DNA from 2 places in the Anoxybacillus sp. UARK-01 genome. Region 2 is predicted to be linked to the other one. Evidence: riboswitches for the same ligand, from Rfam matches in the RefSeq annotation. Region 2 holds a riboswitch; the other holds the start of a gene.
What was found. A riboswitch is a leader RNA that binds a small molecule or an ion and turns the genes downstream of it on or off. The one in region 2 is predicted to bind cobalamin.
Positions count from the first base shown of each region.

Region 1 (7,282 bases), on a different contig from region 2:
AATAATCGATGTCGAAGCATTGGGAGCAATCGCCATCACATAGCCGTTGCGCATTCCATGTTTAGCTACGTTTTCTTTCAGATGAATCCATTTGGAAGTGTTGTAGCCACGTTTATCGAAATAGGCCCCTGTCTGCCAATCAGATCCAGAAAACGCTGGGTAACTGCCTTTTTCTTGAGCAAGCTCCATGCTTGCTTGAATAGTGAGATAAGCAATTTGTTCATAAAGCTCGTCCGCATAATAAACGGCCTCTTCTGATTCCCAGCGAATGCCTTTTAAAGCGAGCAAATGATGCCATCCAAATGTGCCTAGTCCGACAGCCCGATATTTTTGATTTGTCAACTGTGCCTGCAAAACAGGGATTTGGTTTAAGTCAATCACGTTATCAAGCATGCGCATTTGAATAGGGACGAGCCGTTCAAGCACATCGTCCATAACGGCTTTAGCTAAATTGATCGATGATAGGTTGCAGACGACAAAATCGCCAGGGATTTTTTCAATGATGATTTTCCCATCTTTTACATATTGTTTTTCCATCACGGTCGGGCTTTGATTTTGGGCAATTTCAGTGCAAAGGTTGCTACAATAAATCATGCCGAGATGTGAGTTCGGATTTTTTCGATTCACTTCATCGCGATAAAACATAAATGGTGTGCCTGATTCTAGCTGGCTGCGCATAATGCTTTTCATAATTTCAATAGCTGGAACTCTCTCTTTTGAAAGGCGCTTTTCTTGAACGCATTCCCAATATTTTTGACGAAAACTGCCGTCCCCTTTTTCTTCATCATAAAAGTCTTCTAGACTGAATCCCATGATTTGTCGTATTTCGTGTGGATCAAATAAATACCAATCTCCGCGTTTTTCTACTTGCTCCATAAATAAATCAGGGATGCAAACGCCTGTGAATAAATCGTGTGTCCTCATCCGTTCATCGCCATTGTTTAATTTGGCATCTAAAAAAGCAAAAATATCTTTATGCCACACGTCTAAGTAGACAGAGATGGCTCCTTTTCTTTGGCCAAGCTGATCGACGCTGACAGCGGTGTTATTCAATTGCTTCATCCATGGAATCACGCCGGATGAAATCCCTTTAAATCCTTTAATATCGCTGCCGCGGCTGCGAATCTTTCCGAGATAGACGCCAATGCCGCCCCCTGCCTTGGAAAGGTTAGCAATATCGGTATTGCTGTCGTAAATACCTTGCAGGCTGTCATCAATCGTATCGATAAAGCAGCTTGATAGCTGACCATAGTTTTTTCCTGCATTGGCTAAAGTCGGAGTGGCAACCGTCATATATAAATTGCTTAATGCCCAGTATGCTTCTCGGATAAAGGCAAGTCGCTGCGTTTTTGGCTCTTTGGCCATCAATGTCATCGCGATGATGAGAAAGCGCTCTTGCGGCAGTTCATATAAATTTCTTTCATAATCACGGGCAAGATAGCGATCTGCAAGCGTGCGGAGACCGATATAGGTAAATAGCTTGTCTTTTTCTGGATTGATGATCGCTCCAATCTCTTTAATTTCTTCTTTTTCATAATCATCAAGCAAAGAATGGTTGTAAACTCCCTTGGAAACGAGAGAAGCGACCAGCTCGTAAAAATCACCGTAGCGTTCTTTTGGATGATAACCGCGATTTTGAGCTGCTTCGTGATAAAGCTTCTGTAAATAAATGCGGGCGCAAACAAAGGTCCAGTCTGGTTCTGCTTCGCTAATATATGAAAGTCCCTCAAGAATGCAATCATTTGCCATTTGTTCGAAGGACGCAGTGTCTTTGTTTTGAATCATGCGAAGCACACGCTTGATATATTCGGATGTGTCTAGATGAGGAAATTCATTTGTAAGATCATGAATCCAGGCAATCAATTCTTCTTGAGAAACGGTTTGAAAAGTAAACGTCATTATCGGCTCCTCCTCTTTCCAATAAAAAAATCCACTCCGGATTGAGTGGATGAAACGATAGTATAAAAAGGAATAAAACTTCCCTTCTTAAACCATCGCTTCATCTTCTCCCTCCCCGAAGAATGTGAAACGAAACAAGCAAGGCAGGTCTCCTGACTTGTGCTTCTTCCTACTTTGGATCCTTCCCGTATACGCGCCGTATAAGCTTTCGTATACAGTGGAGCTTCCATTTCGTCCGCACATACAGTTGCGGGGGCAGTTCTGGATTTACACCAGATTCCCTATTAAGTCCTAAGGGACACCTTTACTTGTGGTTTGTTCTACTATATATAGTTTTTGTTTTTATTCTTCGATACAATATATTGTGTTTGTTAGTTGCACTGGTATCATCATATAATAAATCAATGGAAAATTCAACTATAATATTTCTGAAGTGGAAAAATAAAAAACGCGCTCGATCGGCGCGTTTATTTTTGAAGTGGGAGAAATTTAATAAGCAGCGAGCGAATCAGTAAACCGGTGAGCACACCAGGAATAACTGAGAGCATTGGCAGCCAAATTGGTCCAAAAAAAATGCCGAAGATGGTAACGCGGGAAGAGTACATCAGTCCAACTGTGACAAAATAAGCTGAAAAAACGAATGGAAGAAAAGCGTAAGGAGAGCGACCACCGTCAGCATCTTTATAAGCATCCCACATTGCAAAAAAATACAAACACGGATAAAACATAAGCCATTGAAAATCAATGACTTGGGTTGCTTCGATTGTTTTTCCCAAAAAGCTCAGGCGAATGGCTTCATTAAATCGGGATTGAGAGTTTACAATAAATTCTAATAAAATAAAGATGGTTCCTTTGAGATACTTTTGATTCAAAAGCTGTCCGAATCCTGGTAAAGCAATACTCCATAACAACCGTTCAATTGCTTTCACGTTTTCTTAACCCTTTACTAATGGATTTTGTTTGTTGATCATCGACTATATCCTATATCGCCTCGTATATAGAAAAAGAGCCCTGCCTTATTTTTATCATTTCCGCTTTTTACAGTTTATATAATTACATTTTATTGAAAATATACATTTTGTTCCTATTGAGATCGGGAATTTGAAAATGGTGCATGTTAGGTGTGTAATTTGACATGTTATGTCTAGTTTTGTTCATGTTAAGAAAATATTTGGGTAACTTTTCAGAATAGTTAGTATAATCGCTGTGAGTAGAGGATAATTTTTTAGTGCAAAGGGGGAGAGGATTTTGAAAGCGGTTAAATCAATCGTGATTTGGGGATTGATTTCGATCATTGGAGCCATTGGCTTTGCGGTATTGGCTCTGCACCGCGGCGAAACGATTAATGCGATTTGGCTCATTGTGGCAGCGGTGTGTGTATATGCAGTGGCTTATCGTTTTTATAGCCAATTTATTGCGCGGAAAGTATTTGAGCTGGATGATAATCGCAAAACACCAGCTGAAGTGATGAATGATGGAAAAGACTATGTGCCGACGAATAAATGGGTGTTATTCGGACATCATTTTGCTGCTATTGCAGGAGCTGGCCCGCTTGTTGGCCCTATTTTGGCATCACAGATGGGATATTTGCCGGGCACGCTTTGGATTGTAGTCGGTGTGGTACTAGCAGGTGCGGTACAGGATTTTGTCATTTTGTTTGCTTCAATGCGCCGCAACGGAAAGTCACTTGGTGAAATGATTAAAGAAGAAATGGGCTCCTTCACAGGGCTTGTTGCTATGCTTGGGATTTTAGGTATCATGATTATTTTATTAGCCGTGTTAGCGTTGGTGGTTGTGAAAGCGCTTGTAGGAAGCCCGTGGGGAATGTTTACCATTGCGGCAACGATTCCGATTGCGATTTTTATGGGAATTTACATGCGCTATCTGCGGCCAGGCCGCGTAGGGGAAGCTTCATTGATCGGTTTTGTTCTGCTGATTGTTTCCCTTATTGCGGGACAGCATGTGGCTGAACATCCGACATTAGCCAATATGTTTACATTTAAAGGGGAGACAATTGCTCTTTTAATGATTGCTTATGGATTTGTGGCTTCGGCGTTGCCTGTATGGCTATTGCTAGCGCCGCGCGATTATTTAAGCACTTTTCTTAAAATCGGAACGATCGTTGGTCTAGCGCTTGGTATTCTTGTTGTTGCACCTGATTTGCAAATGCCTGCTGTGACTAAATTCGTGGATGGAACAGGACCTGTATTTTCAGGAAATTTATTCCCATTTTTATTTATCACCATTGCGTGCGGAGCTGTTTCTGGATTCCATGCTCTTGTTTCTTCCGGAACGACGCCAAAAATGATCGAACTCGAAAGTCATGCCCGCCCAATCGGATATGGGGCGATGCTTATGGAGTCGTTTGTAGCGGTAATGGCTCTTGTCGCGGCATGCGTGCTAACACCAGGGGTTTATTTTGCGATTAATAGTCCAGCAGCTGCTATTGGCACAGATGTAGTCCAGGCTGCCCAAACGGTTTCATCTTGGGGATTTGTCGTTACCCCAGACGCATTGACAGAGTTGGCCAAAGATGTAGGGGAGCAAACGATTTTATCGCGTACAGGCGGTGCACCGACTTTGGCTATTGGGATGGCAGTGATCCTTTCAAAAGTGATTGGTGGAAAAGCATTTATGGCTTTTTGGTACCATTTTGCGATTTTATTTGAAGCGCTATTTATTTTAACGACGATTGATGCGGGAACGCGTGTTGGCCGCTTCATGATTCAAGATATTATCGGACATTTTTATAAACCATTTGCTAAAACCGATTCATTGCCGGCCAATATTATTGCAACGGCTTTATGTGTACTCGGATGGGGATATTTCCTCTATCAAGGAGTCATTGATCCGCTTGGCGGAATCAATACATTATGGCCGCTGTTTGGTATTGCCAACCAAATGCTTGCTGGTATCGCCCTTTTATTAGGAACGACTCTTTTATTTAAGATGGGGAAAAAGGCATACGCATGGGTAACGTTAGTGCCAACAGTGTGGCTATTAGTTGTAACGATGACAGCTGGATTTCAAAAATTGTTCCATCCGGATGCTAAAATTGGATTTTTATCACATGCGAAAGTATTCAGAAATGCGCTAAACGAAGGCAATATTTTAGCACCAGCGACGACAGAAGCGCAAATGCGGCAAATTATTATGAATGATTATGTAGATGCAGCGTTATGCGGCATTTTTATGCTCGTCGTTTTAGCTGTGCTCATTTCGTCGATTAACATTTGGATTAAAGTATTGAATAATAAAGCAACACCTCTTAAAGAAGCTCCTTATATTCCACGGGATGATGGAAATGGGGTTAAGCATTATGCGTAAGCTTCTAGCAAATATGATCAAATATCGGCGGCAATTTTTCGATTTGCTTGTTGGGGTGCCGAATTATGAACGTTATGTTGAACATATGAAAACGCATCACCCGGGAGAACCGATTAAGTCGCGAAAGGAGTTTTTTTGCGAGGCACAAGATGCAAGATATAACGCCAAAGGTGGAAAAGTATCTCGGTGTTGCTGAAAAAAGGGGGATTCTGATCTCCCTTTTCTCTTTCTTTGCTGTTTAGAAATGCCAGAGAACATGATAGGATTTTTTTATGGAGCCTTTATTTTGTTTTATCGGTGAAGGATTGTCGGTTTAGGGACGTTTCATCCAATCTGCTAAGGAGGAATCAAAGATGCGTATATTAGTAGTGGGGGCTGGAGCAGTCGGCGGTTATTTTGGCGGTCGTCTGCTGGAAAAAGGAGTAGATGTCACGTTTCTTGTTCGCGAAAAAAGAAAACAGCAATTAGAAAAACGAGGGCTTGTCATTCGCAGTGTCCATGGTGACGCACAGCTAACTCCCAAGCTGCTTGTTGCCGCAGAGGAAGCAGTATCGTTTGATGTTGTCATTTTTTCTAACAAAGCGTATCATTTGCCTGAAGCCATTCGCGATGTCAAGCCATATGTAGGAGAAGGAACGCTTATTTTACCGCTATTAAATGGTATTGCGCACATGGACTTGCTTTGGCAGGAGTTTGGAAAAGAGAACGTATTGGGAGGACTTTGTTTTATTGAAACAACCCTTGCAGAAGATGGAACGATTATTCAATCAAGTCCTACTCACACTGTCAAGTTCGGTGAATGGTCAGGTGAGATTACCCAACGGGTGAAAAGACTTGATGATCTGTTTTCATCATGCAATGCACGATTTGAGTTGAGTGAACAAATTGTCACTGATATGTGGCACAAATATTTATTTATTGCAGCGATGTCTGGTGTGACGACATTATTCCGTGTTCCGATGGGTCTGGTGTGCTCAGGAGAATACGGGCAAGAAATTCTTTTAGCTTTATTGAAAGAAATCGGAGCCATTATGAGAGCGCACGGGGCCCCAATTGAAGACGGCATTGAGGAAAAACAATGGGCGCAAATGAATAGCATGCCGCCGCAAATGAAATCTTCCATGCAGCGCGATATGGAAAAAGGGCAAATGGTCGAAGTCGATCATTTGCAAGGATATTTGCTTCAACTAGCGAAGCAGCATCAAATCACTACCCCGTTGCTTAAAGCTGTGTATCATCATTTAAAGTTATATGAGCGGCAAAGAGGATAGATTGAGAAGGGACGATGTTTGATTTGCTTGATATGGATAGCTTCAAATGGAAAAAATGGACAGAAGCGAGAAGCAAGAACGTTTCAGTGGACGGAATGAATAATTGAAAAGGGAGCAGTCGAAAGCAGCTAGTTGTTCGCCGCTTGGTTGCGTTTTGGTGCGGCGGAGGCAAGTTCACCGACTTGTCTCCGCCCATGTTTTTTACAGGCTTTAAGTTATGAATGGTGGGATTATTTGCTTTTCGGTTTATCATCGGCAAGTATTCCTTTGTTTGATGATGGCTGTTACTTCCTGTGAAAAATCTTGGTATCCGATGGCGCTACGAAAGAGGCTATTGTCCGTCTTGAGTATGCTTATGATTGGGGATCATTCAGGAGCGTTTTTACTTTTTTCTCAAAGTGTATTGTATCTCGATAGCGGATCATGTAACTTAATAATTAGGATATTGCATGTCGATGAATAGAGGAGGTACTACTTTGAATAAAGCATGGTGGAAAGAAGGGGTTGTGTATCAAATTTATCCGCGAAGCTTTATGGATTCCAATGGAGATGGAATCGGGGATCTTCGCGGCATTCTTTCAAAGCTTGATTATTTGCACGATCTTGGAATCGATATCATATGGATTTGTCCGATTTATCCATCGCCAAATGCCGACAATGGATATGATATAAGTGATTATTATGCCATTGCTGAAGAGTTTGGAGATATGAACGATTTTGACGAACTGTTGCAGCAAGCGCATAACCGCGGCATGAAAGTCATTTTAGATTTGGTGATTAATCAC
Region 1 is NZ_NASY01000031.1:52,427-59,708, forward strand. Features, by position in the region: gene B6A27_RS04750 (ribonucleoside-diphosphate reductase subunit alpha) at 1-1,899, opposite strand, end outside; cobalamin riboswitch at 2,025-2,221, opposite strand; gene B6A27_RS04755 (hypothetical protein) at 2,367-2,828, opposite strand; gene B6A27_RS04760 (carbon starvation CstA family protein) at 3,148-5,226, shown strand; gene B6A27_RS04765 (YbdD/YjiX family protein) at 5,219-5,422, shown strand; gene B6A27_RS04770 (ketopantoate reductase family protein) at 5,580-6,497, shown strand; gene B6A27_RS04775 (glycoside hydrolase family 13 protein) at 6,974-7,282, shown strand, end outside.
Region 1: it holds a riboswitch for cobalamin, as region 2 does, so the genes downstream of both, B6A27_RS04750 (ribonucleoside-diphosphate reductase subunit alpha) here and B6A27_RS09195 ((2Fe-2S) ferredoxin domain-containing protein) in region 2, are expected to answer to the same signal.

Region 2 (7,282 bases):
TCAGCTGGAAGGGTGCAAACCCCCACTCTCGCTTTAATTGTCAAGCGTGAAAAAGAAATCGAAAGCTTTAAACCAGAGCCGTTTTGGGAGGTTGTTGCTTCATTTGTTATGAACGGCAAACATTATGAGGGCAAATGGATGCAACAGCAGGATTCTCGTTTAAAGGACCAAGAGCTGGCCAATAAAATTGCCGCATTTTGCCAAGATAAACAAGCGGAAGTCAAAGAAATCAAGACGGAACGGAAAAAGTTTCAGCCGCCGCTTTTATTTAATTTATCGTCGCTGCAAGCAACGGCTAACAAACTTTATCAATTCTCTCCGCAAAAAACGCTTGATATTTTACAAAAGTTATATCAAAGAGGAATCGTTTCGTATCCCCGTTCTGATTCACAATATGTAACAAGAGGAGAAGCGGAAGCGTTTCCGGAAATTTTGCAAAAATTAAACCAATTTGCAGCGTATCAATCCTTCTTTCCGCTTCCAAACACAAGTATTTTACATAATAAACGTTATGTAAACGAAAAAAAGGTGACAGACCATTATGCGATCATTCCAACCGAGCAGGTGGTGAATCCTGAAACGTTATCGAAAGAGGAGCGAAATATTTATGATCTAGTTGTCCGGAGATTGCTTGCTGCCCATTATCCTGAAGCCATTTTTGATTATACGACAGTGACGACGCTTGTTGATGGGCGGGCGGTTTTCATATCAAAAGGAAAGCAGCAAATTCAGGAAGGATGGCGGAAAGTTTTCTTTCAGCATGACGAAGAGAATGTAGCCGCTCTTCCGCCGCTTGCGGAAGGAGAACAGGGAAAAGTGGAAAAAGTCGATGTGAAAGAAGGCAAAACGCAGCCGCCAAAGCGGTATACAGAAGGTCAATTGATTACGTTGATGAAAACAGCGGGGAAATTTTTAGAAAACGAAGAATTGGAAAAAGTGCTTGCTAAAACGGAAGGTCTCGGTACGGAAGCGACACGGGCTGGCATTATTACGATGTTGAAAAACCGAAAGTATATCGAAGTGAAAAAAAATCAAGTATATGCTACTGACAAAGCAAAAATTTTAATTGAAGCGATTGGGGATAAGATTTTAGCCTCGCCGGAAATGACCGCAAAATGGGAGCAGCGTTTAAGCGAGATTGGCGAAGGAAAAGCCTCTGCTTCCCTATTTATGGAACAAGTAAAAAAGCTGTCGATAAAAATCATAGAAGATGCAACAGCGATGGCGAAGGATTGGAATTTCTCAGGATTCGATACCGCTTCTATTCAGCGTACAACATCGAAAGCAACGCTTGGCAAACCGATCGGCCAATGCAAGTATTGCGGCGGAACAGTCATTGATAAAGGAGAGTTTTATGGCTGCGCGCATTATGCGAAAACAAAATGCTCATTTACGATCTCAAAGGTGATTCTCGGTAAAAAGATTTCACAAACGAATGTAAAAAAGCTTCTGCAGCACGGAAAGACAGATTTAATCAAAGGATTTAAAAAAGGGGATAAAACATTTAATGCCCATTTAGTGTGGAATGAGCAGGAAAAAAGAATTACTTTTTTGTTTTAACATTATCCACCAAGAAGTCTCCCGTCTCTTTAACGGATTGTAGGTGGGGGAGGCTCATTGCAAAATATTAAAAAATGCTTGCTCTTTTTCTACCCGGCATAGCTGAGCACGTGCCGGGTAGAAAGCAAACTTAAGCAGCAACCATTAGCAATGGCGAAAGATTTCCATAAACTGATCTGGCTCATGCAGCACTTCAAATCCGAACGGCTGGTAAAGACCATGCGCATCCTTTGTCACTAATAAAAAGCGGCGGATATTGAGAAGATCCGGGTGCTGCAGGACACATTCTACCAGCCACTTGCCAAGCTCTCTGCCGCGATAGGCTTCATCAATAAAAACATCGCATAAATAGGCGAATGTCGCTCCGTCAGTAACCACGCGTGCAAATCCAATCTGTGTCTGGCCGTGAAAAAGAGAAAAGCATAGCGAATGTTCAATCGATTGGATAATCGTTGTTCGTTCCCTTTGATTGGCCCAATAGGACTGAGCCAGAAACTCGCATACGCGGTCCATTTGAATGAGGGCACGATTAGTGGAAATCATCATATCATTTCGTTTATATTCAACGACTTGAAACAAAGCGTTTCCTCCTCCCTATTTCGACGAATTATAAGCGATTTTAAGAAAAAAGACAATGCTGGGTACTGGGCAAAGGAAAAAAACAACGGCTTTGGGCAGCCGATCATATATCGCTTTTTGTTTCCTCCCTCTTATTGGTGTAAGAGCGTCATGCCTTTGCGTGACAAGGACGAACCGAGCCGCCGACTCCTTCAATCAGATGATTTATTCGATGTTTATAGCCCGTTTGGCGGAACTTTTCTATTGCTAAAGGGCATGATGGATTCAAAGCAACGTCATTTTATGGTGGAACAGAAGGCACAGATGTTTGACAGGAGCGAAATTCAAAGGTACATTGAAGCTAACAAACACGAAATGCAAAAGATGTAAAAAACACATAATGAAGGAGGAAGGATAAGAATGGATATGATTAGAAAAATGTTGGCGTTTGGGCTTGGTTTGGCGTCTGTCAGCAAAGAGCAAGCAGAGAAATTGGTGGATGAGCTAGTGAAAAGAGGAGAATTATCTTTAGAAGAGTCAAAAGATGTAATTGATCAATGGATTCGGCAAAAGGAAGAAGGGAAAGCGGAGTTTCAACGCGCTGTGCGTGAGCAGCTAAAACAAATGCTTGATAAACTTGATTTAGCTACAAAAGAGGATATTCGCCAATTAGAAGAACGAATTCAACGCTTGGAGCAGAAAAACGAGTAAATAAAAAGATTTTGGAGCTGCAAAAGGAGACAGACCAATGGCCGGAAAAAGGATGCGTCATGTAAGTCGTTATCGGGAGATCGCTGTCGCTTTGATTCGCCATGGCTTTGGGATCGTAGCGGAGGAAATCGGGTTTTCCCAGTTTCTTTCTCTTCCACAAAGATTATTTTTCGATGCGCAGGAAAAGAATGAAAAAACAATTGGAGAACGAATCAGGCTCGTTTTACAGGAGTTGGGTCCAACTTTCGTGAAGCTGGGGCAGATTGCGAGCACGCGTCCGGATTTAATTCCTGGCCCTATTATTCGGGAATTGGAAAAGCTGCAAGATCAAGTTTCTTCTTTTTCATTTGCCGAAGTCGCACGAACAGTTCAAGAGGAATTAGGAAGTGATGTGGATCGATTGTTTCAACAGTTCGAGGCGGTTCCGATTGCGGCCGCTTCGATTGGACAAGTTCATCGAGCCATCTTGCATTCAGGAGAACAAGTCGCTGTTAAAATTCAGCGCCCGAATATCGCCCATATGATTGAAACGGATTTAGAAATTCTGCAAGATTTAGCGATTCTCGCTGAGCGCCGCCTTTCATGGGCTGCGCAATATCAAATCGGCGATATGGTTGAAGAATTCTCGCAATCTCTTCGGGCCGAGCTTGATTATACGATTGAAGCGAGGAACGCTGATAAAATTTTTCAGCAATTTAAACAAGATCCTAGCATTTATGTTCCAAAAGTATTTTGGGAGTATTCAAGCAAAAAAGTGCTAACGATGGAATATGTGGAAGGAATCAAACTTAACGAGTTGGAGCGGCTGAAGGAAAGCGGATATGACTTGAAACATTTGGCCGAACGTCTAACCAAGGCAATTTTGCAGCAAATTTTAAGAGAAGGGTTTTTCCATGGAGATCCTCATCCCGGCAATCTATTCGTATTGCCGGGGGAGGTGATCGCTTTTATTGATTTTGGGATGATCGGGCGTCTGACGCCAGATATGAAATATCACTTTTCTTCGTTAGTGATTGCTTTAATGCGTCATAATACAGATGGGATCGTTAAATCGCTGTATCAAATGGGGCTTGTTCCTGAGCATGTCGATGTATCGCGATTGCATGAGGATATCGAACAATTAAGAGAGAAGTACTACAATGTTCCGCTCAGCCAAATCAGTCTTGGCGAGGCGCTTCATGATTTGTTTCATGTTGCCTTTCAACACTCTATTCGCATTCCGAAGGATTTAACCCTTCTGGGAAAGACGTTGCTAACAGTGGAAGGCGTAGCAGAGCAGTTAGATCCGGAGCTGAACATTCTCAATATTGCTGAACCATTTGGACGCCAGCTATTAAAGGAGCGCTTGCATCCTAAACATCTAACCGAAGAAGTGTGGAAGCGCGTGTTCAATTATGGAGAAATGTTGCTGGACTTCCCTAAGAACATGAAGGAGTTAACGGCATTTATTAAACAAGGAAAGCTGCATTTGAAAATGGATATTCCTGAATGGCCGCTTTTTTTAAAAAAATTAGATCAAATTAGTAATCGCTTATCCTTCAGTATTGTGCTGCTGTCTTTCAGCATTATTATGGCAGGGATTATTATTGGCTCTTCTTTAGGTAGGCAATCGACTTTACTTTGGAAAATTCCAGCAATTGAGATTGGGTTTGGTATCGCCTCTTTGATGTTTTTATGGCTGTTATATTTAATTTATAAATCCGGACGGTTTTAGCTGTTGACCTAATCGCTGGTGGTGGATTACTTGTTTTATTTCTCGTGCTGTATAAAATGGAGAACCACGGTTAGAGGATAGGCCGCTGACTTGTCTCGGTCACGCCAAAGCGTGCTGTCGAAACCTGCTTATATAGGGACTGCCTGCAGAGGCTCGACTAGAATGTGTTACGATAATAATTTTATGTAAACAATCCGGTGTGCTGATGATCCAATAAAAATCATTGGCATTACTTGATTCCCAGCTTTTCTACCGTAGTCGGCAAGCAAATGACTTGCCGACTGGGCATGCATATGGCAGAAAAGCTTGTGTCTAGCTCAATCATTCCATATTTTTAGTAAAATGATCATCCACACTTGCGGGAAACCATATTAGTTCTTCTTATTTCACCGTTCCTCTGTTTTTTTTTTTGACGGATTTTGCAGGATTTTTTTTCAAAATGTCAAAAGGATTTAATAGACAAAGAAAAATGGGGGAAGGGAAATTAAATGAAGACAGCAGATTTATGTGATCAATTTTTGTCGGAGCTGCAAGTGTGCCAATTACCGTTGCATTCTTATGGCGGAAAAACAGAGTTTTCCGGACCGATTGCCACTGTTGAGGTATTCGAGGACAATGTGCTCGTTCGCGAAGCGCTAGAAACCATTCCGGCAGGCACGGTGTTAGTTGTTGATGGAAAAGGTTCGCGAAATTGTGCATTGCTCGGAGATCGTCTGGCACAAATCGCTTGTGAACGAGGACTTGCAGGCGTGATTGTCCATGGTTGCATTCGCGATTCAGCTGAAATTGCGCAAATGCCGCTTGGCGTAATCGCTCTTGGGACATGCCCTGTCAAAAGCAAAAAAGAAGGGAAAGGGGCGCGTGATCACGTTCTTGAATTCGGGGGCGTACATTGGGAGCCGGGCGCGCATGTGTATGTTGATAGCGATGGAGTTGTTGTCGCTAAAACAAAACTGTTCGAAAAATAAAAATGGTTGACTTTTTTCGAAAATTCATCATATCATTGTGGAGGAACAACTGAATCATTGAATCGTTTGCTAAAGCAAGTAAGGTGCCTTTCTCTATTGGGACAGGCTTAAAAGGGAAGTACGGTGAAAAGCCGTCACGGTACCCGCCACTGTGATGAGGAGCTTCATTGCATCATGTCACTGAAGGAAACTTCGGGAAGGCGCAATGAAGCGATGATTCTAAGTCAGGAGACCTGCCTTATTTGCTCGGCCGGATACCTACGGGATTATAGGTAGACGTGCGGGGGAATGGTATACATATGCATTTGTGATTGGCCGTATGCATTTTTCTGCACCTCTATCGATAGAGGTGCTTTTTTATTTCATCAAAAAGGAGAGGATCGGTGTGACAACGTGGAATTTAACTGGAGTAAAGCATCACGTATTGATCTGTAACGGCGGCAGCTGCATGCGAAAAGGCGGAGAGGAGGTGACAATCGCCATTCGTGATGAAATTGCGCGGCTGGAATTGGACAGCACTGTACACACAACGAGAACGCGCTGCAATGGCCGCTGTAATGATGCGTGCGTAGTAATCGTGTATCCGCAAGGAGTTTGGTACAAGGGGGTGACGCCGGATAAAGGAAGAGAGCTTGTCCAAACACATTTAAAAGATGGTGATCCTTTAAAAGATATCGTCACCTATCAGTATGGAGAAGATGGATTATCGATGTGCCATCCAACAGCTGCGGTTGGCATTACTAAAAAAGCTAGCATCAAGGAGGAGAGGGTATGAAGCAATGGAAGTTTCTGCTGCTGCTATGTGGCCTTGTTGTTTATTTTACTGTCAATAGCGGTACACCAGCCTATGCTATGCATATTATGGAAGGATTTTTGCCGGTGAAATGGGCGCTATTTTGGTGGATTGTTTTTCTGCCGTTTTTCATCGCCGGAGTGCGAGCGCTGATGAAGATCACAAAGCGCCATCCTGAATTAAAATTGTTGATTGCGCTTTCAGGAGCTTTTACCTTTGTACTTTCGGCATTAAAAATCCCATCGGTGACAGGCAGCAGCTCCCATCCGACTGGAGTCGGGCTCGGGGCCGTCTTATTTGGTCCGCTAACGATGACGGTGATGGGGAGCATCGTTCTTTTATTCCAAGCGTTACTACTGGCGCATGGGGGATTGACGACATTAGGAGCGAACGCGATGTCAATGGCGGTATGCGGTCCGCTAGTAGCATACGGGGTGTATCGTTTAGGAAAAAGGTATAACATTTCGCAGCGATTTGTCATTTTTTTAGCCGCTTTTCTTTCTGACTTGGCCACATATGTAGTTACATCATGGCAATTGGCGCTTGCTTTTCCCGACACAACAGGAGGAGTAGCAGCTTCATTTCTTAAATTTGCCGGAATTTTTGCGATTACGCAAATACCGCTCGCGATCACCGAAGGGCTGCTGACTGTTGTTGTGTGGAACTTTTTATCTACTTACAGCAGTCGAGAGCTGAATCAACTTCAGAAAGGAGCCTAGCAGATGAAGCGAAATCTCTTGCTTATTGTTCTTGCTTTTGTATTAGCTGTCGCTCCCTTGCTATTGGTTCGCAATTCGGATTTTGGCGGTACAGATGATCAAGCGGAAAAAGCGATTCAAACGATCGTCCCGGATTATAAGCCTTGGTTTGAGACGATCTTTTCACCGCCGGGTGGGGAAGTGGAAACATTGTTATTTTCTTTGCAAGCCGCGCTTGGCGCCGGGGTGATTGGCTATATTATCGGCGTTTATAAAGGTC
Region 2 is NZ_NASY01000041.1:88,137-95,418, forward strand. Features, by position in the region: gene B6A27_RS09165 (DNA topoisomerase III) at 1-1,560, shown strand, start outside; gene B6A27_RS09170 (GNAT family N-acetyltransferase) at 1,705-2,139, opposite strand; gene B6A27_RS09180 (phasin family protein) at 2,539-2,829, shown strand; gene ubiB (2-polyprenylphenol 6-hydroxylase) at 2,867-4,543, shown strand; gene rraA (ribonuclease E activity regulator RraA) at 5,032-5,511, shown strand; cobalamin riboswitch at 5,576-5,766, shown strand; gene B6A27_RS09195 ((2Fe-2S) ferredoxin domain-containing protein) at 5,897-6,286, shown strand; gene B6A27_RS09200 (energy-coupling factor ABC transporter permease) at 6,283-7,023, shown strand; gene B6A27_RS09205 (energy-coupling factor ABC transporter substrate-binding protein) at 7,027-7,282, shown strand, end outside.